3 regions of the Methylomonas sp. BW4-1 genome follow, and region 3 is predicted to be linked to each of the others. Evidence: riboswitches for the same ligand, from Rfam matches in the RefSeq annotation. Region 3 holds a riboswitch; each other region holds the start of a gene.
What was found. A riboswitch is a leader RNA that binds a small molecule or an ion and turns the genes downstream of it on or off. The one in region 3 is predicted to bind cyclic di-GMP.
Positions count from the first base shown of each region.

Region 1: another riboswitch for cyclic di-GMP. It lies ahead of ACH5Y9_RS12580 (hypothetical protein); the one in region 3 lies ahead of ACH5Y9_RS24825 (hypothetical protein).
Region 2: another riboswitch for cyclic di-GMP. It lies ahead of ACH5Y9_RS00605 (hypothetical protein); the one in region 3 lies ahead of ACH5Y9_RS24825 (hypothetical protein).

Region 1 covers NZ_CP184125.1:2,731,807-2,739,098, reverse strand. The annotation lists gene gspH (type II secretion system minor pseudopilin GspH) at 1-423, shown strand, start outside; gene gspI (type II secretion system minor pseudopilin GspI) at 420-794, shown strand; gene gspJ (type II secretion system minor pseudopilin GspJ) at 787-1,365, shown strand; gene gspK (type II secretion system minor pseudopilin GspK) at 1,362-2,288, shown strand; gene gspL (type II secretion system protein GspL) at 2,281-3,474, shown strand; gene gspM (type II secretion system protein GspM) at 3,455-3,970, shown strand; cyclic di-GMP riboswitch class I at 4,687-4,765, shown strand; gene ACH5Y9_RS12580 (hypothetical protein) at 4,805-5,596, shown strand; gene ACH5Y9_RS12575 (hypothetical protein) at 5,697-7,256, shown strand.
Region 2 covers NZ_CP184125.1:130,595-137,886, forward strand. The annotation lists gene radA (DNA repair protein RadA) at 1-354, shown strand, start outside; gene ACH5Y9_RS00595 (sulfotransferase) at 396-2,048, shown strand; gene ACH5Y9_RS00600 (hypothetical protein) at 2,244-3,011, opposite strand; gene ACH5Y9_RS00605 (hypothetical protein) at 3,111-4,223, opposite strand; cyclic di-GMP riboswitch class I at 4,323-4,407, opposite strand; gene ACH5Y9_RS00610 (hypothetical protein) at 4,785-5,060, shown strand; gene ACH5Y9_RS00615 (ATP-binding protein) at 5,327-6,700, shown strand; gene ACH5Y9_RS00620 (response regulator transcription factor) at 6,678-7,226, shown strand.
Region 3 covers NZ_CP184125.1:5,318,895-5,326,186, reverse strand. The annotation lists gene ACH5Y9_RS24850 (DUF6882 domain-containing protein) at 1-303, opposite strand, end outside; gene ACH5Y9_RS24845 (cohesin domain-containing protein) at 447-1,028, opposite strand; gene ACH5Y9_RS24840 (hypothetical protein) at 1,147-2,937, opposite strand; gene ACH5Y9_RS24835 (hypothetical protein) at 2,937-3,797, opposite strand; gene ACH5Y9_RS24830 (hypothetical protein) at 3,794-4,636, opposite strand; gene ACH5Y9_RS24825 (hypothetical protein) at 4,792-5,580, opposite strand; cyclic di-GMP riboswitch class I at 5,653-5,731, opposite strand; gene ACH5Y9_RS24820 (TonB-dependent siderophore receptor) at 5,810-7,292, opposite strand, start outside.

The sequences.
Region 1 (7,292 bases), 2.6 Mb from region 3:
AATGCTGATCACAGCCAGCAGCAACAATTGGAAATTCAGCGGCTGGCGAAATTGCTGGAGCTGGCTGAGCAGGAAGCGATGATACGCGGCGACAGTATCGGTCTGGAATTGGTCGGTCAAGGGTATAGGTTTCTGTCGCCGACCCAAGGCAAGTGGCGGCCGGAGAATACTGATGCGGTCTTCAGACAACGGGATTTGCCAGCCGGTATGACCTTGGCATTGACCCTGGATGAAAAGCCGGTGTACCTGACTAAGCACTTTGGCAGCAAAGTGCATCCAGAGCCGCAGATTGTATTTACCCCGGACGGGGCCTCCGACGCATTTAAAATTGCCTTGGATTTAGCAAAAAGCGATCTCCGGTTTTGGCTGAGCAATACGGCGGACGAGGGCTTGGCCATTTCCAGCGCCGCTCTCAAGCCATGAAATACCCCGGCGACGGCGGTTTTACGCTGTTGGAGGTGCTGATTGCCTTGGCCCTGTTAGTCATCCTAATGGCCGGCTTGATCAAAATTACCGCCGATAACACCAAGAACCTTTGGTATCTGGAAAACAAAACCATAGCGGCGACGATAGCTGCCAATCGTGCGGTGCAATTGCGTCTGGATACCGAAAAGCCGGAGAACCAGGACGGCTGGGAAACCATGGCCGGGCGGCGCTGGTATTGGCAGGCCAAACGCGGCGTGACGCCGAGTCTCGGCGGCACGGTCTGGGATTATCGGATTGAAGTGTTTCTGGAAGGCGACAAGTCGCCTTATGCCGGATTGCTTAGTTATGTTCCGACCGGCCATGAATAATAGCGCCAGTCGCGGCTTCACCTTGCTGGAAATCCTGATCGCGATGGCCGTGTTTGCGATCATGGCGGCAATGGCTTACGCCGGATTGGGTGCGGTGTTGGACGCCAGAGCCGGTACCGAACAGCGCTCGGACAGCATCGCCGCGTTGCAGCAAACCTTGTACTTGCTGAACGAAGATTTAGCCCAGGCTTTGCCGCGCTCGATTCGGGACGAGTTCGGCAGCGAACAGCCGGCATTTTCCGGCGGAAATGGCGAGGAATTATTGACATTGACCCGCAGCGTGCCGGAATGGTCGGCGTTGTCGATGCGAAGTGATCTGCAGCGTGTCAGTTATCGACTGGAAAACGGCAGTTTGTACAGGCAGGTCTGGATCGTGTTGGACCGTACCCAGCAGACGCAATTTCGCCGGAAAAAATTGCTGAATGTGAGCGCGCTTGAATTGCGCTTTTACGGCAGCGACTGGATGACGCATTGGCCGGCGGACGGCAGCGGATTACCCAAAGCGGTGGAAGCTAATTTTAACTTGGCCGGTCTGGGCGACATGCGCCGGCTGTTTCTGGTGCGGGAATGAAGTCGCTAGATCAGAATCAACGAGGGATCGCGTTGATCACGGTGATGCTGATACTGGCCATCGCCACGGTCGCGGTCGTGTCCATGTCCAGCGCGCGGCAGCTGGATATACGCCGCACCGAAAATCAACTGCGCAGCATGCAAGCCTGGGAATATGCGTATGGCTTGGAAAGTTGGGCGATTGGCCGGCTGTCGGGTGATGTCGATGGTGTGGATGATACCTGGTCCAAACCGCTGGCAACGACCGTGGTGACTGGCGGCACGATGCAAGCACAGATTGAAGATTTGCAGGGGCGAATCAATCTGAACAACCTATTGGTGGAGGGCAAAATTTCCAAGGACGATATAAAGCGTCTGGAACGCTTGCTGGCCATTCTAAAACTGAAAGCCGAGCTGGTGCAGGCGATTGCCGATTGGGTTGATGCGGATATGGATGTCAGGTATCCGCATGGCGCGGAAGACGAAACCTACACGCGCAAAAAGCCGGCTTATCGCGCCGCTAACCGGCAATTTGCCGATGTCAGCGAGTTGCTGTTGGTACAAGGCATGACGCGCGAGACCTATCTGAAATTGCTGCCTTATGTCTACGCGGTGGAGGGTTACGCGCCGCTGAATGTTAATACCGCCAGTGCCACCGTGTTGCGTTGCTTGGCGGACGACATCAGCGCCGATCAGGCGGAATCCATGTTCAGAGCCCGAGGCAAGCCTTTTGCAAAAGTCGCCGAATTTTTAAAAGATGAAACGGTTGCCGACGCCGGCATCGGTAAATACGGCTTGGGCGTCAGTTCGCAACACTTTTTATTACAAGGGCAAATCGATATGGGCAAAACCCATTTGCAGTTTGAGTCGCAATTGCAGCGCGATAGTGGTGGCGCGCAAGTGGTGAAGCGCCAGCGCCAGCGCCAGGGCTTGGCGCATGGCTGAAAAACTGCTGGTCAGATTCGGCGCCGAATCGGCCGATAAACTGGAATGGTTGAATCTTGTCGAGCCTGATAGCCAGCCGACATCAGGCACGATGGCCGAGTTGGCAGCGGCTGCGCAGGGTAAGTCTGTGCTGCTGTTATTGCCGGCTGCCTCGGTGTTGTTATTACAAATCGAGCTGGCGGTTAAAACCACCGCACAACTGAAAAAAGCCTTGCCGTTTGCCTTGGAAGACCTGCTTGCCGAGGACGTGGAAAATTACCATCTGGTTTGGTTGAAGCAAGACCGGGACAAACTCGCCGTCGCGGCAATTACCCACGAAACATTAGCGGCGCTGCTTACACCGTTTCGAGAAGCCGGTTTGCTGCTGGATGGCGCGTATCCCGAAACCTTATGCCTGCCGTATCAGCCTGGGCAAGCCACTTTGTTGCTCGACGACAGCAACGCTATTTTGCGTAGCGCTGCCTATCTGGGCGGCGGCGTGGATACGCAATTTCTGCCGCAATTGTTGGAAAAAGCCTGTGCCGAAGGTGCTGATTTTCAGACGTTACTGCTATGCAAAGGCAGCGAAGACAGCAAGCTGCCGGACGGTTTGGCAAATACCTGTTTGGAAACAGTCATAACAAAGCCTTTGCCATTCATGGCGAGTGCCGTCGAATTATTGCCCTCCGAGCTGAATTTGTTGAGCGGCGCTTATGCCGTCAGTAGTCGAAAGGTAGGCCGCTGGCAACAGTGGCTGCCGGCGGCCATTGTTCTGGGTGTAGCCTTGGCGGTGCAGAGCTACGCCTTATTGCACACCTACTGGCAACAGCAAGCCGAGCTGAGCGAATTGGACGCTAAAACCCAAGCGCTGTTCAAACAAAGCTTTCCCGAGGTGAAACGCATCGTCAATGTCAAAGCCCAAGCCGAGCAACAACTGGCGCAGCTCAGAAAACAACAGGCTTTTGCCGGTAGCGGCTTCATGCGTTTGATCTACCGTTCCGGCTTGGTGTTGAAAGACGCACCGGCCGTACACTTGAAAAAGCTCAATTTCCTGAACGGCGGTTTGCAGTTACATCTGCTTGCCGACGACATCGGCCAACTGGAGCAATTCAAACAGCAGTTGCAAAGCAGCATGCAAGTCAAAATTCAATCCGCCGACAGCGGTGCAAACGGCGTGGAGGCGCAACTTGAGATTCGCGAAAAATGACATAGCGCAACGCTTCGCCGAATTAACGCCCAGAGAGCGAGTACTGGCGCTGGGTGGTGTGTTGGTCGTGCTGATGTATGGCGCATACCTGCTGTTTTACCAACCAATTGCTGAACAAAGCCGCTTGCTGAACCTAAAAATCCAGGCGCAACAGCAAATCTATACCTACTTACAACAAGTCGGCAACGAAGCGGCGGCTTTGCGGCAACAGGCTACGGTTGATGCACCGGCATTGGATGGCGCTAATCAATCGCCGCTGGCTCTAGTCGATTTCAGCAGCCAGCAGCTGGAGATAAAACCGGCGATCAAACACCTGTCCCCGGAAGGCGAGGACAAAGTCAGCGTCTGGCTGGAAAATCTGGCCTTCGACCGACTGATGTCATGGTTGACAATTTTGGAAACCAAACACCGCTTGCAAGTGCTGCAAATCGATGTGGAAAAACCGGCCGATGCGGACGGTATCGTTAACGCCAAAGTCTTATTGGGCGTTGTTTAGCCCGCCTTCATATTAGCCTGGCCTTTAACGTCCGTCGCTCCCGCGCAGGCGGGAGCCCAGTGTCGCAATGGATTGGTGAAGCGGTCGCAAGGCGTTTGCTTGTCGGGGAATGCCGTGTTCAGCGCACGCAGAGTTCGAAGCTTGCCATCCATGGCACCGGACGCCCTTATCCCGGCGGCATGACGGACTTTTTGGGTTTAACTAACTTGCTCAATAGCCAGCAAGGGCTTTGCCGTCGAGAGCTCACGACAATTCATACCTAGACCACGTCCCACTGCTATTAAGTTAAGAGCAGATGGTTCTATCTCCCCTCATCCCAACCTTCTCCCGGAGGGAGAAGGGGCTTCTTCTTTCGCTCAATGGCAGTGAGGCAATGCCCGCAAAAAGAATCTTAAATTTCATAGCTCCCTCCCGCGCCCAGTCATCAGCTGAATTTTCGTGTTAGCGGCCAGCTTTGTAATACAGATGTATTACATGTCACGTTAATTTAACAATGCTGTAACCGAAACGCCGCTATTGCTCTGGAATAATTCGCGCCAAGTTGAGGGGTTGAGGAACGGCCGTTCAGCAAAGATTCGGGAGCAACTAGGGAACACGGACGGCACGAACAAGGAGCGGCGAAGGAAGAGGATAGGGAGGAGGCTAGGCGGAACATGGTCGCGGGGGCAACAAAGCGGCGCTGTCAGGATGTTAGATGGTGTCGAGTGCAATCTAAAGCGTGTAAAAGCCAAACTCGTTGTGAAGCGGGGACGGAAAGTCACGGGTCTTGCTGGTCAAGACGGCTGGGCTGTCACCTTATGTCATTAATCGAAATTTAAACATGAGGTTTTAAAAATGAAATTGTCTAAAAAATTGTTGGCAGTTGCAGTATTGGCAGCGGCCGCTTCAGGCGCCGCGGAAGCGCGTATCCAAGCTATCGGCGATGCAACAGCAGACGGTAGTGAGTTTTTGTTTAACCTGGTTAACTACACAGCACAAAACTCTTACACGCTGGATTTGGGCATCACTGTTGAACAATTTTTGGCTAACCCCAGCCAACCATTGTCATTCACACTGAGCGACAACAACTTCCAATCGTTCGCTGCTGCTTACACTGCCGGCAACAACGTTACTTGGGGTGTTTCTGGTGGGCATGGGATTTTGGCCGAGCCAGCTGATGTTGTTAAAGCGGGCTTCTATACCACTTCAGTAGTACCTTCTCCTGCTAGCATCGATACAAATTGGTCAGACATCAGTAATTCGATGGGTGTATGGAATGATTTGGTCAGCTATGTCCAAACTCAAGATGCTAACGCCAATAACCTGAGCACCTTCAAAACTATCGGCCAAAACGGTTACACCGCTGTTTACGGTAACGATTTCTTAACCGCTTTGCCATTCACCGCGCAAGGCCAACTGGGCACCGCTTTGGCGTTCGTTCATGAAAAAGTCAATGCCGACGATTTCGATACCGGCGAATTGGAAACTTTCCCAGGTGTATGGAATTTTGCAATCAACGGTAACGTGGGCTCATTGACCTATACAGCTGCACCTGCTGCTGTGCCACTACCTGCCGCGGTTTGGATGTTCGGCGCCGGTTTGATGGGCGTACTGCGCGCCACTCGTCGTAAATCGCTGGCGGTTTAATTCCGCAAACGTCTTGAGCCGGCCGGATTCTGTTTCGCTGGTTCCCCCTTCATGAACGGGTCGGCTCACACTTTAAATTCAATCAATTGAGAGATATACAATGAAAAAGCAATTATTGTCTGCTGCTATCGCAGTGGCTTCTCTGGCAGGTTTCTCGCAAGGTGCATTTGCACATGCGCCTAGCGTCACGCCGGATATCGAAATCTTCATGTCCGGCGCTACCGCGCAAGACAAAGCCCTGGCTGCCTTGTTTGTGAACTTGTGCGACGCCGGTACTTTGGATGTATTTAAAGACAACGGTACAGCGGGTTCCGAAGGTAAAAACCATAGTGCTTATTTCTGCACACTGAACTCTACTAACGTACCCGGCCTAACCGTTAACGGTTCTGCGGCAACTACTGCTAAAGTCCTGTTCCACAAACGTTCTGCCGGCGGTTCTGCGCAAGGCGTTAACCCGCTGATCGACGGCGTGGCGATTGCGGCGATGCGTATCGACAACGGTAACTGTACCCAACAAGGCGCAACCAACACTTGGTTTTGCAACGCTAGCGGCGCTAACCTGACTAACGTGGTCTCCGATGCCGGTATTTCCGATGTTGAGCCAAAATTGTTTGTGGGCCCAAACAAACCCTCAAACGCTTCTGCGGTTGATCCAGTAGCCGTCGACGCGACTCTGAACGTGGTGCCTGCGGCGGCCTTGGTGTTTGGTGTGCCGGTTTCCGATAACTTGTATGTGGCTTTGCAAAGAGCGCAAAACCTGTTGGCCGGTTTTGGCGGCAGCTGCGCACCAGGCGATTACACCGAAGCCTGTATGCCTAGCTTGAGCAAACAACAAGTGGCTGAGTTGATCTCCGGTCAAATCAAAAGATGGTCCGAGTTTAAAGTCAACGGTACGGCCTTAACCGCCTTGACTGCTGGTTTGACTTACACCGATTCCGACGGCACTGTCAGAAACGTAACCCCTAACGATACTAAAGTGCATTATTGCAAACGTATCGACGGTTCCGGTACCGGCGCGCAACAGTACGTTAAATTCCTAAACAACCCTTGCAGCACGGCCGGTCTGGATCCTGACTGGGCGGGTTCTCCTTTGGCGGGTCCTGTGAAGCATGAAATCAGCGGTTCCGGCGATATGGAATTGTGCCTGGAAGACTTTGCCGACGGCGAAGCGGTTGCTAAACAAATCACCACGACTAACCCTGATGTGTTCAACACCGCAGTTAACACTGCCGGTAATAGAGCATGGGCTATCGGCCAACAAAGCTTGGAAAACAATGCTACGCATGCCAAGCATTACCGCTTTATCAAAGTGGACGGTGTAGCACCAACTCTGGAACAAGCCTTCAGAGGCAAGTATATGGATTGGGTTGAGCAAACCTTCCAATGGCGTAAAGCTATCAGCGCTGATAAATCCACCATCATCGCTAAAATCGCTGCCGACGCCGCTTCACCAACCATTCTGGCTACCGAGTTGAACATTGGTTTTGTTCACCCATTCGGTCAATCAGGTTATCTGGCTATCGGTAACGGTAACAACTTTACCGACACCTTGAACGTCAATGCACCTGTTATGCCTTACTCGCATGCGGTTAAAGGTTCTTTGAGCAACTGCCAAGTGCCGGTTATCAAAAACTCTACCAACACCAGCAAACCGATGTAATCAGCATGTAACAAACCTTTAGTGTAATAGCTGGAG
Region 2 (7,292 bases), 240 kb from region 3:
GTGTTGTCGCGCCACGGCGGGGTTTTTACCGGCAACGACGAGATTTACGCCAACGTAGTCGGCGGCATCAAGGTGTCAGAAACCAGTACCGACCTGGCGATCTTGGTCGGTGTGGTCTCCAGTCTGCGGGACCGGATTATTCCTTACGACACGGTGTTCTTCGGCGAGGTGGGTTTAAACGGTGAAATTCGCCCGGTCGCCAACGGTCACGCTCGGCTCAACGAGGCGGCCAAGCACGGTTTCAAAAAGGCGATTATTCCTAAGAGCAACAAACCCAAGGACCCGGTGAAGAACTTGCAAATCCATGCAGTTAGTAACATTCAAGAAGCGCTGGCCGTGCTGGCGGATTTATAATTGCTGCCCATAATCAATGCCAAACTTCGTCAGGGAACGATATGAAAAATACAGCAACCGTCAACGCTAAATTTGGCCGTAACGATCCGTGCCCATGTGGCAGTGGTAAAAAATACAAAGCCTGTTGTTTAAAGCAAGCCGAATCGGCGGCGAGGCCGCTTAAACCCAGTGTGGACGCCGCCTTAAAGCAAGCCTGGCAAGCCGTGGCCCGGCGCGATATGGCGGGTACGTTGCATGGGTTTCGGCAAGTGTTAGCGATCCAACCCAATCATGCGCAAGCACTGGCCGGATTGGGACAGGCTTTGTGTTGGCAGCAGCAGCGCAGGGAAGGCTTGGCCTATCTACAGCAGGCCGCCCAGCAATTGGAAATTGACGCTCAGCAAACCCGCAATATCCGTTTTATGCTGGAACTGGCCGAGCAATTACATCACTGGGGTGACTTGGATACGGCGCTGAAACTGACCGAGTTGGCGGTCAAACTGGAACCTGAGAACCCTGCCGCGCTGAATAATCGCGCCCTGTATTTGACGCGGGTGAATCGATTCGAAGACGCTTTGCCTTTTGCCAGCAAGGTTTGCGAATTACGTCCGGATGATCCGGCCTGCAATAATATGCTGGCGGTGCTGGAAGCGCATTTAAACCGTTTGCCGGCAGCCAAGCAGCGCTTTCAGGCTGTGATAGCCGCCAATCGCAATATGCAGCAGACCGCACGCGCCTGGCAGGAGTTGGTTGGCGTGCTGGATAAATTGGAAGAATACGATGCATCGTTTGCGGCTTGCCAGCAAGCTAAGGCTTTGTATAAGCAATTACCTGAACTCAGCTCGCTTGACGCCGGACAGGTATTTCGTGCGATTCAACGTAACAAGCAAGGCTTTGATCAGGCGTTACTGCATCGATGGGCTCTCAGCGACTTTGCCGATAACTTGCCGGTGCCGACGTTTCTGCTGGGCTTTTTGCGTTCCGGTACCACGCTGACCGAGCAAGTGTTGGCGGCGCACCCCGAGGTGTTTACCTCCGATGAAAATGATTTGATTCATGGTTTGATTCAAGAACTGCAAAGGTTGAGCGGTGTGCGAGAAGACATCCCGGCCGCCCTCCGCCAGCTTGGTCTGGATGATGTCCGAAAGTTGCGCGCTTACTATTGGCGGCGGGTTAGCGAAGAATATGGCGCGGGTGCCTTGAATAAATGTTTTATCGATAAAGTAGCGCTGAACAGTATCGATATTGGCCTGATCAGCAGCCTATTTCCGGAGGCCAGGATTATCTTTGCGCTACGCGATCCGCGCGATGTGTGTTTGAGTTGCTTCCAGCAGGCGTTTAAGCCGTCTAGCGTGACAGTCAATCTACTGAGCTGGGAAGGTGTGGCCAAGCAATATGCGGCCGTAATGGATCTGTGGTTTTACATTAAACCGATGATGCAGCCGCGTTATATGGAATTGCGTTACGAGGACACGGTCAACGATTTCGAAAACAGTTTTCGCCGGGTGTTTACCTTATTGGATTTGGAATGGGTGGCCGAAGTTAGCGCGTTTCATGAGAAGGCTAAGGGCCGTTACATTGCCACGCCGAGTTTTGCCACTGTCGCTCAGCCGATTTATTCGCGCTCGGTGGCGCGTTGGCAGCACTATGAAAAGTTTTACGAACCCGTATTACCGATTTTAGCGTCGTATATCGATGCGTTCGGTTACGAATGAAGCGAATGGGCAGGGTTGTTCAAGCTTTTTGATCAAGTAGACTACGATCAAACGGATGTAAAAATGGAGCTTCCGTGCCCCCGTTCATCCTTGACCGAAACCGATCCAATTTCTTGCTGATTAACCCGGCCCTTGATCACACTGGTAATTAAGGGCGCCGGGTTAAAAATCAGCTTTAAGTGACATAGATACGTCTCAGACGTTTTCTGTGGTTTTGCGTTTGCCGAAACCGACTAAGCCGGCCATCGCGCTACCGAACAGCCAAACTGCACCCGGCACGGGTACCGGTGATGCGGCGGCGGAGATGGTAGCGGTATAGGCCAGATTGGCGCCGCCTACCGTGCCGTCGTAACCACCCAAAATCAGTGTGTAAGTACCGGCAGTCAGGAAACGGGTCAGCGTCGCGCTGGCGGTGGTGCCTTGAGTGGCTGCGAAGGCCCAGGCGTTTGCGTCAACCAAAGCCAGCGTTGTGCCAAGTGGGCTGGCAGCCATGGGATTCAGAGCACCGTTGTTCAGGTATTCTTGATGACGACTGCTGCTACCCGCGGTATCCCAGCCGCTCCACAAACCAAAAGCCGGGCGCAGATTGGAGCCGTCCGACGATACGGTGATGGTCACTTCCGCATCGGCATGCAGTTCAAACAAACCGTAATCGGCGGTATGCCCCCAGTTTGTCGCGCCGTCTTTATAAGCTTTGGCGCCCATGCCTATGCCGTGGCCGCTGGCGGTTTGCGAGTTGGCAACGCCGCCGTCATTGTGGATCATCGCTACCCAGGTGGCGGGCAAATTGCCAATATAGCCTGGATCGCCGGCCGACCATGGGCCTGCGGCAGAACCGTCCGGTAAGGGATCTCCGGAAGCTAAATTGTAGGTTACGTGAGCGCTAGCCATGCCGCTGATCGACATTAACGCGCCCATGGCGCCGGCTAATGCTAGTTTCTTAAAGGTTAAGTTTGCAGTCATTTTGGATCTCTATCGAATTAAATATATGAGTTAAAGCCTGTTGTTAAACAGCGCTTGGTGAGGGGATTGCCGTTGTTTGGCGGCAACCCCGCTGGGTAATTAAGCCGCTAGTGCTTGTTTGCGGCGGCCGAAACCGATCAAGCCGGCCATCGCGCTGCCGAACAGCCAGACTGCGCCTGGAACAGGCACTGCCGAAGTGGTAACCAGTACGTCGTAGGTTACGCCATCGAGCGCGCCGCCACCGTGCGCGCCGACCACCAAGGTATAAAAGCCATTGGTGTGCAGCCCGGGTGTGCCTGTGGCATTCCACTCGGCTTGGTCGAACACAAACGAGTAGAACAAGGTGTCGGAAGTGCTGCTCATGCTGGCTGTCCAGATAGCTTCGCCCAAGCTTGAGCCTTGCAGGCCCGTTTCGCCGATTGTGGCAGCCGCGTTACGGTCAGATGTGGAACTGCTGTCCACATTGCGATACAGGGCCACGTCCAATAAGCCGTTAAATTGGCTGTAATCGGCGTCGTTTTTCACGGTAATGGTGGTTTTGATATTGCCCGCGCTGGCGCAGTTAGCGCTTGCCGTGTTTGCGCCGCAGCTAATATGAATCAAGCCGTAGTCCAGTCCCAGGCCGGTTGATGCCGAATTGCCTGCTACCGCTAAGTAAGGATGGTCGCCATTAGCTGGCAGATCGGCCATGATGGTGCCCCAGGTGGCGGCGTTGGTGCCGCCGTTTTTGTCCGAGTAAGCTTTCCACAAGCTACCGATAGTGTTGGTGCCGAAGCTAGGGTTTGAGCTAATAAGGTTTGCTGTCAGTGCGCCATCGTTGTCTGTAGCGCTGGAGCCGGTATGTAATTCGCGTTTGGTGAAACCTGTAGCTGTTGTATGCTGACCTGAATACCACATATAGGGCAGATTGCCTGCTACTTCTGTGGCTGTCTCAGCCGCGGTACCTGTGCCCGGAATTAAGGTGTTCGCGTTTAAGTCGCCGACTGTATAAACGTTGGTACCGTTAGCGACTCTATTGGTGCCGTTGGAGTTTGCAGATACACCGTCTGTGCCGTTGATGCTGTTGGCGATGCCGAAGCCGATAGCGGAGTTACCGGAGGCTACTGTGCCCGCGCCGGTCAGGTTGTAGTAAGAGTGCGCGAACGCTTGGCTGGAAACAGCCGACAGGCCAGTTGTCAAAATAGCTGCTATAGCCGTTTTATGAAAGATCATGATCGTCCTCTTTGTTATTGGAATTAAAGGTAACAGCGAAACTGACAAAACTTGACCAACAGCAGCGAGCCAAACTTTGCCCTCGCCCATGGCGCGCATGGGGGCAATCCGGCCTTCTTTAAATCGTTTTTTAAGAACCGTGATTTTCCGGCCCCGCCTCACGACGGGTGTGGCAAAGCTTGCTTTCAGAGATTTGCTCATTCCGCCAGCGGCAGACATGGCAGGGATAGAGACCTACTAACCGCTTTTCGGAAAGCAAACCACGAAGCAAGTACACTAGTTACAGCGAATAGCGGGCCAACTTAATAAAATATATAAATATCATTGTATTGCTGCTTATTTTGCCTGGGATGGCATGAGTGAGCTGCGGGCGAAATTCAGCGAAATAGCGCATGCGCTTATTTTAAATAACACAGTTCAATTGCTGAAAGATAATCCCCGCTTGGTAGTGAAGTTTGATTTGAGGGATTTGATCAGGAATTTCTTTATTTTCTAGTCGTTTATTGTTAGGTTGTTGCGCCGCTCATTGGGTTGGCACGAGATTTTTCAGTGGAGAGATGTATGCAAAAAACCGATAAAACCCCGCTGTGGGTGTTCCTGGCCCTGTCCAGTATAGAAACCCGTAAAGGTGCGTTACTGTTGATCTGGAGTAGTATTGTTTTTACTCTTTACTGTGTGCCTTGGCCGCTCTATTTCGATGGCAATGGCTGGGTTGCCAAATTATTTTTGATCGACGATTGGGAATGGTTTGCGATGATGCTGCCTATGACGTTTTGGTACTGGCTGAGCATGAGATGGGTGGATAAAAACGGCGGCTGGCGTTTGGCTGGTGCGTGATATGCCGCACTATTTTTTGGGACATGATTCGTCAGGCCGCGGCGCTTGCTCCGAAAGGATTAGTTAGTAGATTATCTTTCGATCTTGTAAGCGGCTAGCTTAATTCCGTATTTGCTCTTGCGCTTAGCGGTTGGAGTGAAGCTTGCTATCAAAAATCGATTGAATACTTAGGTGGCCGCCATCCAGGTTTGGTCGGCTTTCCACCTTCTCAAGCAAGCGGCGGTCGTATATCGCTGCGATGCTTTCTTCAATTTAGTGTTGTTTCTATGCTTTCACACATTCTGCCCAAAGCCGAAATATCCATTCGCGAAAACCTGCGTTGGTTATACATTCTTAGAAATTTGATGCTGTTTGCCGTTACGGTGGCGGTGTTTATTGCGGTGAACGGTCTGGGTATTAATTTGCCGCAAAACCAGCTTTGGCTGGCGATTTTTGCGATTTCCATACTTAATCTTTACACCTGGCTACGGCTGAGGACGCCGGAAGAAGTTACCGAGCACGAGATTTTTTCGCAAATATGCATGGATGTGCTCGCACTGGCCTACTTACTTTATTTGACCGGTGGCGCATCAAACCCCATCATCTGGGTGTTTCTGCTGCCTTTGATTGTAACTGCCATCATGCTGCCGCAGGCTTATGCCTGGAATATGGTGATCATTACCTCCTGCGTGTATACGGTGCTGATTGCCTACAACGTACCCTTGCCGGTTGTCGAGCCGCACATGGCCCATCCGGCGATGACGGAGATGACGCCGGAAATGAGCCTGCAAATGCATTTGATGAACGACAGGCGTTATTTCAATCTGCATGTATTCGGTATGTGGTTTGGTTTTGTGTTTAGCGCCGGCTTGGTGGCTTTTTTCGTAGTCGAACTGTCCAAAACCTTGAAAGAACGTGAGCGAAATTTAGCGGATGCCCGCGAGAGTGCGCTACGCGACGAACGAGTTGTATCCCTGGGCACCTTGGCGGCTAGTGCCGCGCACGATATGGGCACACCGTTGGGGACGATTGCCATTTTGACGCATGAAATGGCGGAAGAGTTGTCGGAGCATCGTTACCCGGATATGCACCAGAAACTGGTGATTGTTCAGCAGCAGATTGATCGCTGCAAACAAGCCTTGTCGGTGATGTCGGCCTCCGCCGGCGAGATGCGGGCGGAATCCGGCAAGGTGATGCTGGTGAGCGAGTATATCGATGAAGTATTGGGCCAGTGGCGCACGCATAAAGCCGCTACCCGGCTGAAACTATTTATTTCGCCGAATGTGGATATGGATGCGCGCGTGATTGCGGAACGTACCGTGACTCACTCTATCATCAATATTCTAAATAACGCAGCTGAGGCATCGCCGGTCGATGCGGGCATCGAGTTTCATGTGGAATGGGATGAAGAAACACTAAACTTGAAAATCAGGGATTTCGGTCCAGGTTTGCCCGCTGAATTTATCGAGTTTGCCGGGCATCAACCGGTCAAGAGCAATAAGCAAGGCATGGGGGTTGGCTTGTTTTTGACTTATACCACTATCAAGCGGCTCGGCGGTAAAATACAGTTCAGTAATTTAGAGTCGGGCGGCGCCTGCGTCGAAATCAGTTTGCCGCTATTAGCTAAGGAGAGTATGCATGAACCAATTACCTATGGATAAGCCCAATTTATTGCTGGTCGATGATGACGTCACCTTTTGTTCGGTGCTGAAGCCGGCGTTGGAAAAGCGCAATTTTCAAGTGACTGTCGCCAATGATGTCGATACGGCAATGAAACTGGCGGAACAAACCGAGCCCGAATATGCGGTAATCGACTTACGAATCGGTTTTGACTCCGGTCTGGAAATGGTCAAAAAATTGATTTCCTTGGATGACAATACCCAAATCGTCATGTTGACCGGCTTTGCCAGTATAGCCACAGCTGTAGAGGCTATAAAATTAGGTGCTATCCATTATCTGACCAAGCCGGCGAATGCCGATGAGATTGTTAGTGCCTTATACAAAAACGAAGGCGATGCGTCGGTAGCTATCAGTGACAATCCGCTATCGGTAAAGCGCTTGGAGTGGGAACACTTGCAAAAGGTGCTGATGCAACACGACGGTAACATCTCTGCCGCCGCCAGAGCATTGAATATGCACAGAAGAACCTTGCAAAGAAAGCTGGAAAAACGGCCGGTAAAAGAGTAGGTGACCAGCACCATTTAGGAAAGGAAGATATTATTTGTATTAGCTCAGACCTGATCTGACAGTTAC
Region 3 (7,292 bases):
GATGGCTTCAAGCTCTTTGAGTTTTTCTGCTCTTTGCCGTAGCCACGGCAATACTGAATCATTACCCCACGCCCATTTCCACGAATTGGACTTGGGTGAATAACTGCCAATATCAATCACATCCGTTTCAACGGATAAATTGTCTGCGGCATCAAAAAACTGAAGATTTCCCGTCGTTTGCTCGAACCACCAACGTCCGGCACTTCCGAGACCATAATCATCGGCCAATATCGTTTGTTTATTTCGGAGTTCAGCATTGGCAGTTTCAACAAAGAGTTGAAACTCGTCGTTGGTCATGGGCATAGTGAGAACCCTAACAAGTGATTATAAAGTTTCCGTATATCACCCAAACACATGCTTAGCAACTTGCCAAGAAGAACAACGTAACTAGGATTATTCCCAAAGTTGCCCCTGGATTACGCTCCGCTTCATCCAGGCTACTTTGACTAACTCCTACGCCGCCTCAACACCACCCACAACCCACTAACCATCGGCCAAACCATCCCTGGCAACGGCACAGCAGCTACTGTATTGATGTCAAGCGGCGCTGTGTTTGCCGATAAGGCGTTACCCCCGGCATCCGCCAAACCGTTAATCAATAAACCAAGCTGACTGCTACCGCTGCTCAGCACATTGAAACGGATGATCGCCAACGTAAAGCTGTCGGCTTGCAGGGCTTGTAAATCCGCCGCGTCGTCCAAGGACGACTCGAATAAGTTCAGCACTCCCGGCCCCAGCACATCGGCGGCGGTACTGTTGCCACCCAAGTCAAACACATCCAATTCGTCACCCAACACCGGATCGCCGAAAACTACACCGGCAAAGGCCAAACGTGTTGGGTCAAACTGAATATTAAAGTCATACGTTGCTAACGCAGCGCCGCCCAAACCGGAAATGTTCAAACCGATTTCAATGGCTTCGACGGTTTGGCTACGGGGCGTGAAATGTAAATCAATAGCCGCATCGGCCACACCGCTGGCGGCGAATAATGCTGTACCGACCAGGCCGGCTTTTAGTTGTTTCATCATCGTTGTTAGTCCTATATTCGGCACCCTGGATTCCCGCGTGCGCGGGAATGACGGAGTAATTTCGGTGCGTGCGTCAGATTGGAGAAATCTGACTACCAGCCGCTTGAATCAAGCTCGTTTAAATCGCACAGCGTGAGCGCGTACACAGCAAAGTCAGCTTGCGCACATCCAACACATTGATCACACCGTTTTTATCCAGATCACGGGGATCGTCCACGCCGGTAGCCGGTTGGTTGCGCGCCGCAATGACCAGGTTCAAATCCAGTTGATCGACATCGCGGTCGCCGTCCAGATCGCCTCTTACGCTGATGCTTTCACAGCTATCGGGTAAATGATTGAAGTTGGTATCGCCGCTGACCCGGTTTTGAATATCCAGCACGTCCGATTTGCCATTGTTATTGCAATCCGGAAACACGTTCAGGTAATACACATCTTGCTCGCCGTGGTAGGTGGCGGTGTAAGCAATGTGCGCGCCGTTGGCGTCGGAGACTATCTGGGTGTAATCGCCCATTTTGTCGCCTTGCCGTTCTTCGCCGTTCACGATGTTATACGGCAGATGCGTATTGAACACCGGCGTGACCGCCTGATTTTTGCTCCAGGTTACGCCGCCGTCCCAGGAGTAGGCGTAGTAAAGCTGCGAATAGCGGTACGGCGCGCTGCCGCTGCCGTTGCGGGTGTCGTACCACACCGCGTCGAGGCGGGAGTTGGCCGCCACGCCCAGCATCGGGAACCATTGGTAAGCGTTGGCGGCGGGTGGTTCGTCATTCACCCGCACCGGCGCCGACCAGGTAGCGCCGCCGTCACTGCTGCGCACGAAATGAATATCCTGCGGATCGCCGCCGGTTTGCCAGGTATAGGGGGAGACATGCGCCAGCAAGTAAATATTGCCGCGCAACGGCCCGGCCGATTGATCGGCGGCAATTTGCACATCGCCGTCGCCGCCCAGCGGGTTGGGCAACTGCAAGCTCGGCGACAGGAACATCATGCTGTTGCCGCCGATATCAACCTTTTGCGCGGTAAAGGTGGGTGAAGCGGCGGGATCTTTGGCATCAACCGATTTCAGGAAATAGTGCCCGCTACGCACTATGCCCAAGGCACTGACGGACAAAATCGTTTCATCGACGCCGAATAGATAAACCTCGCCTTCCGCGCCGATGGTCAGCCGGCCAAAGCCAAAGTTTGCCACCGGCAATGCCGCATCCGGTTCTTGATAACTGACACCGCCGTCCGTGGATCGGATGAAATATTTGGGGACATAATTTGGATCGGGGTTACTGTCGGCCGGCCGCCGCCAGGTGCTGTACATATACCCGTCGCTGGGACCGCCGGTTTTATCGATGGCCAGCCAGTTCTTGTCGCCTTTAAACTGATACACGGGCTCCGACCAAGTCACCCCGCCGTCGCTGGATTTAAACACCGAAGTGCTATCCGATACCGCCAAAGACTGGTAATAGAAATTGCCTAGGGCATCGACCTCCAACACCGGATCGGTGCGAGTTTGCAGCGGTAAGGCCGGCAGCATGCCGGTAGTCCAACTCGCGCCGCCGTCAAAGCTATAGGCATAGCCGCCGTGTTTGACGGCAGTGGGCGGTGAATCGAACTTACGCCAGCCCACGACAATATTGGCGGGATTTAGCGGACTCAAGGCCAGCGTCGGCTCGTTGCCTTTGTCGCTGGCGATGTTTTGCCCCTCCGCATCGACGTTGACTTGATGGCTACGATACTGTCCAAAACTTATTACCGGGGAAGGCCCTGCCTGCGCGGCTGTCGTCAATGTCAAACCGATGCCTAAGCCTGCCGCGATTTTTACCCAGCCGCCGCGGCGGAAATATGCAGGGTGGCGTTCGTCAGGCGCTGGGTAAACGGCAGTCCATGGCCGAATCAATTCTGGATCTTCGGCTGGTTTCATCACGCCATCCTTTTGTCGGAACGGTTATTCAGAAACAGTCCGGCCAAACCGCCGGCAAACAACCAGACAGCAGCCGGCAAAGGCACCGCCGCCGGCGTTTCTCCCGACACCACGGTGGTTTGGAAGCTGAAAGTACCAATGCGCGTATCGCGCAAGCGGGCGTCGCGAGCGCCCAGATGATCGAAGCCCCACCCTAACCCAAGATTGCCGTTGAGGCTTAACGTATTCCCGACTATTGCGGTGGTGACATCAAACAACTCAAAACCGCCCGCATCGAAACCGATGTGATTGGTAATCACCCAGCCGGAACGCCCCGGCGTTGCCGCTTCAAGAGCCGGATCGTATTCCAAGGTCATATCGCCCAACAACACTCTATTGGTCGGCGGATCGACGTCCACCCTAAAACGCATGACACCGCCCAGACCGATACTACCGCTGGCAGTGCCGAACAAATTGCCGGGCTCGAACGCGAAAGTGGTATTTCTGTTCTGCCGCCCGCCCGGATTGACTATCGGACTCAGCCCGTTGACACTAAATTGCAAACCGGTTGCCGGAATTTCATCGGCCACCGTATCGTACAAATCCGGCGTATTGCCGTCCCGCAGCTCAACAAAGGTTTTTGATGCCGCCGAAGCGTCGTAAAACTCTTCCAGATAAATAGAAGGCCGGCAGCAAATCGGAAAGTCCGCGGTGGGCGTGTCCGGATAATCGTTCACGTCAAGGCTGGCGATTAGCACATCGCGGTTTAGGTTAAGGACCAGCGCACCGCCGCTGACTGTCGCAGCGTGGGCTTGGCTGATCGACAATACACCGAAAACGGCTAATAGCCAGGTGGATGATCGATGATTATTGATTTTCATAATGTCACACTCCTTGAAAGATATGGCCTACGGCCTATGCCGATAAAGCCCAAAAAGCCGCTAGCGAATAACCAGACCGCAGCGGGTAGCGGCACCGCCGATACCTGTCCGCAACCGGCATAGGCACCCGTGCCCAAACAGAAACTGCCGACATCGACCAGTTGCGCGCCTTGCAACATGCCGGCGTTTTCCGGCGACATCAGTAAATCGCCGCTCAACTGCCAGTTTCCGGCGTTACTAAAGTTCAGGCTTAGATTGCTTAAGTCGTACACCGCCATCGTGAAATAAATGTTATTGGCTAGGTACCAACCGGTGCGGCCCAAAGTTTGCCGGTTGGCATCGTAAAGCAGCGAAAAATCGCCGTTGACCAAGCCGGCTCCAGTCGGCGGCCAGTTCGGCGCATAAAAACCCTGCACGCCGGTCATGCCCACTTGTGCCCCGGCCACGCCGGCCAGCGTGATGGTATCGATGGCAAAATCGGCTGATGTGGCTTTGACGTAACGCTGACTGGCTTGCGGACTAGGATCGTTACCGATAGCCGTCAACTCGAACACCTGATTGAGTCCGGAAATCTCGGTGGTATTGAGCTGGCTAAGCAAATGGTCGCCGGTGTTGGCCGGATTATGAGCATTGGACGTTGCCGTACTCCAAAACGTCGACAAGTAATAGCCCCCGGCATAAGGTGCCAGCGCATTCCGGTCCAGGTTCATCGTAAACGTACCGCCGGAAGGCGCATTCAATAGCGTGGCTTCAGCGCTTGCTGAGGCCACTCCCAGACCGATGGCTAGCATCGCCCGCACCACCAAAGCGGGATAGCCACAGTTTTTGTTGATCTTCATAAAATCCCTATCAGCGGATGGTCAGAATAAGCCCTCTCCCTGCCTAAATACACAAGCGGCCGTAGTCGACGGCATGCGGGCACGAAGAGGGATTTATTGCCGAAAGTCCGGGCCCGAAGCGAATCTTGGCGACCGCCCCAAGCCCAATTTGCGAGTTAGGCCGCGACCGAGGCTTTTCTACGACTTTTACCCAGCAAGCCCAGCAGCCCGCTGCCGAACATCCAGACCGCCGCCGGTACCGGTACCGCCGATGGCGCCGTGCTGGGCGCCAGGCTAAAAGTACCGACCACGGCATTGGTATTGGCGCCAACCAAACCGGCCCACAATCCGGTCCATTGCAAATCGCCGCTCAGTAGTAATTCGCCATTGCTGCTTAGCGACTCGGAGACGTTGGTCAGCTTCAAGAAATTTTGGTAGCCAAAACCGGTATCGTAGGTTTTGATATTCCAAGTGCTCCCGGTTTTTACCAGGCTAAAGTCGTATGGCGTCAAAATGCCGCTGCCGCCTTGGCTGGTCAACAACCAGGCGCCGCTCAAACCGATTTGGCCAACCGAGGTATTGCCGGCGTCCATCGTCGTGGCTTGTTCGGTACGGCCATAGGGACCGGCAGCCGGATAGCTGTTGGTCGTGGTGTTGGCGTTAACCGCAAACGACATCGCTGTGCTGGCGGTTGCCGATAGCGTCGTTCCGCCGGTGGTTGCACCGGTGATACCCAGTAAATTGTCGCTGGCACCCCAATGTTTCGCGACAATCCAGCCATTCGGATAGCCACTGCCGACATTGACCGATGCCGCCGCAAAAGCGGCATTGTTGATGGTAATGGTGGCATCGCCGCTAACTTGTGCAGCGCTGGCTGTAGCAGGCGCCAAAACGGCGGTCAATGCGCTGAAGGCGAGCAGGCCGGCGCTTACCCATTGAGTGCGGTTGTAGTGCAAGATTGTCATTTTTTATTCCTTAATAAATTACGGTTAAAGTTAATCTGCAAATCGCCAACCCGAATTTAGGGTCTTTAACTGGCAGGTAACCCGGCTGTCTTAATCTCCAAGACCCGTGGCTTTCCGGCTCCGTCTCGCGGCGGATGTGGCATGTTTGTCGCGATCCTTACGACATCACTCTAAATCCCTGAGTGAGGTGCTCCTGAAAAACTCCTGTGGCAAATAGTTAACGACGGCATCAGTACTTGATTGAAAAACTTAGAAACCCGGCGCGGCCGGCTGCCGGCGCTACCCGGCCTTCGAAATAGCCGTAGGGCTGAAAATAATCCTCATCGCTGAGATTTTTGACCGTGGCCGCCCATTGGAAACGCCCGGTTTCGTAAGCCAACGCCGCGTCGAAGCTGTGGTAGCCGGCGGTTTTAAAGCGATTGTTATTGGATAAATAAGCGCCGGCGCGGGCGTACACGCCGAAACCCAAGCTAAAACCTTGCAACTCATCCTGCTGAAAACGGTAATGCGCCCAGAGCCGCCCGGCATCTTCCGGGACTTGAGCCAAGCGATTGCCGGCAGCCACCCCGGCTTTATCGTCCATGAAGCGGGCGTCGGTATGCGCATAGTTTGCCAGCACGCTGAAGCCCTCGACCGGTTGCCAGAGCAAATCCATTTCGATACCGCGCGAGCGTTGCTTCCCTGCGGCGACCGAACGCCGCAGGAAATCGCTGCTGTCGGTGACCGCGACCTGGCTACGCTCAATTTGGTAGAGCGCCAGTTGGCCGCTGAATTGATTCGCAAAATTGAATTTCAAACCGGTTTCCAGATGATTGGACAATTCCGGCGCCGGCGTATCGACGAAATTGACAAACGGTTGGCCGCGCATGCCTTCGCTATAGGAAATAAACCAGGAAACCTCCTCGTTTAGGTCGATCACGCCGCCGAGGCGCGGCAACCATTTCAGCGTATCCGTGGTGACATTTACCCCGGTTTGCGCGTTATTAAAATCGATACCCACCTTGCCCAGCCTAAGCCCGGACAGCCAATGCAATCGCCGGTACAGCGTGCTTTGCCACTGCAGGTAAGCGCCGTAAGTGAGGTTTTCGATGAACTGATTTTCCCGGCCCGGACCGGGTACGGCATAAGGGGAGTCAAATAGCGGTGCCCGCAGATCGACCGTACCTACGCCGAATCCTAAGGCGCCGAAATCGCCCTCGATAAAGCCGGCATCTTGCAAACGGCTGTAATCCGCGCCCAGTAACAAATTATTTTCGCTGGGACCCAGCTTAAATTTGCCCTGCAAATTGCCCAATACGCTGCGTTCATGCTGTTGTTGAAACAATTCGGCGTTCACTAATGCCCAGTGCGATGCCGGCAACAAGGGTCGGTCCGCGACCAGGCCATCGCTGCCGAACAGGGTCTGAATTTTCTCGTCGAATTTAGCCTGCGCATAGCGCGCCTTCAGGTTTAAGCGCCAGCTCCCGGTGAGCTGCCGGTCCAGCGTAGCCCATACCGCATCGGCATCTGAATGGCTATCGGGCAGATTGGCCGGCCCCGGGAACAGATCGGGCCGGGTAGCAAAATCACCAGCGATGCTGCCGGTGGCGGGCAAGCCCTGGTACTCCGGTTGCTGCCAACGCGACAGTTTGGCTTGGATCGTCAAACGGGTTTGGTCGTTATCGGTCAGCGTCAGGGCCGGGTTAAGGTTAAAACGCTGCGTTTCGATTATG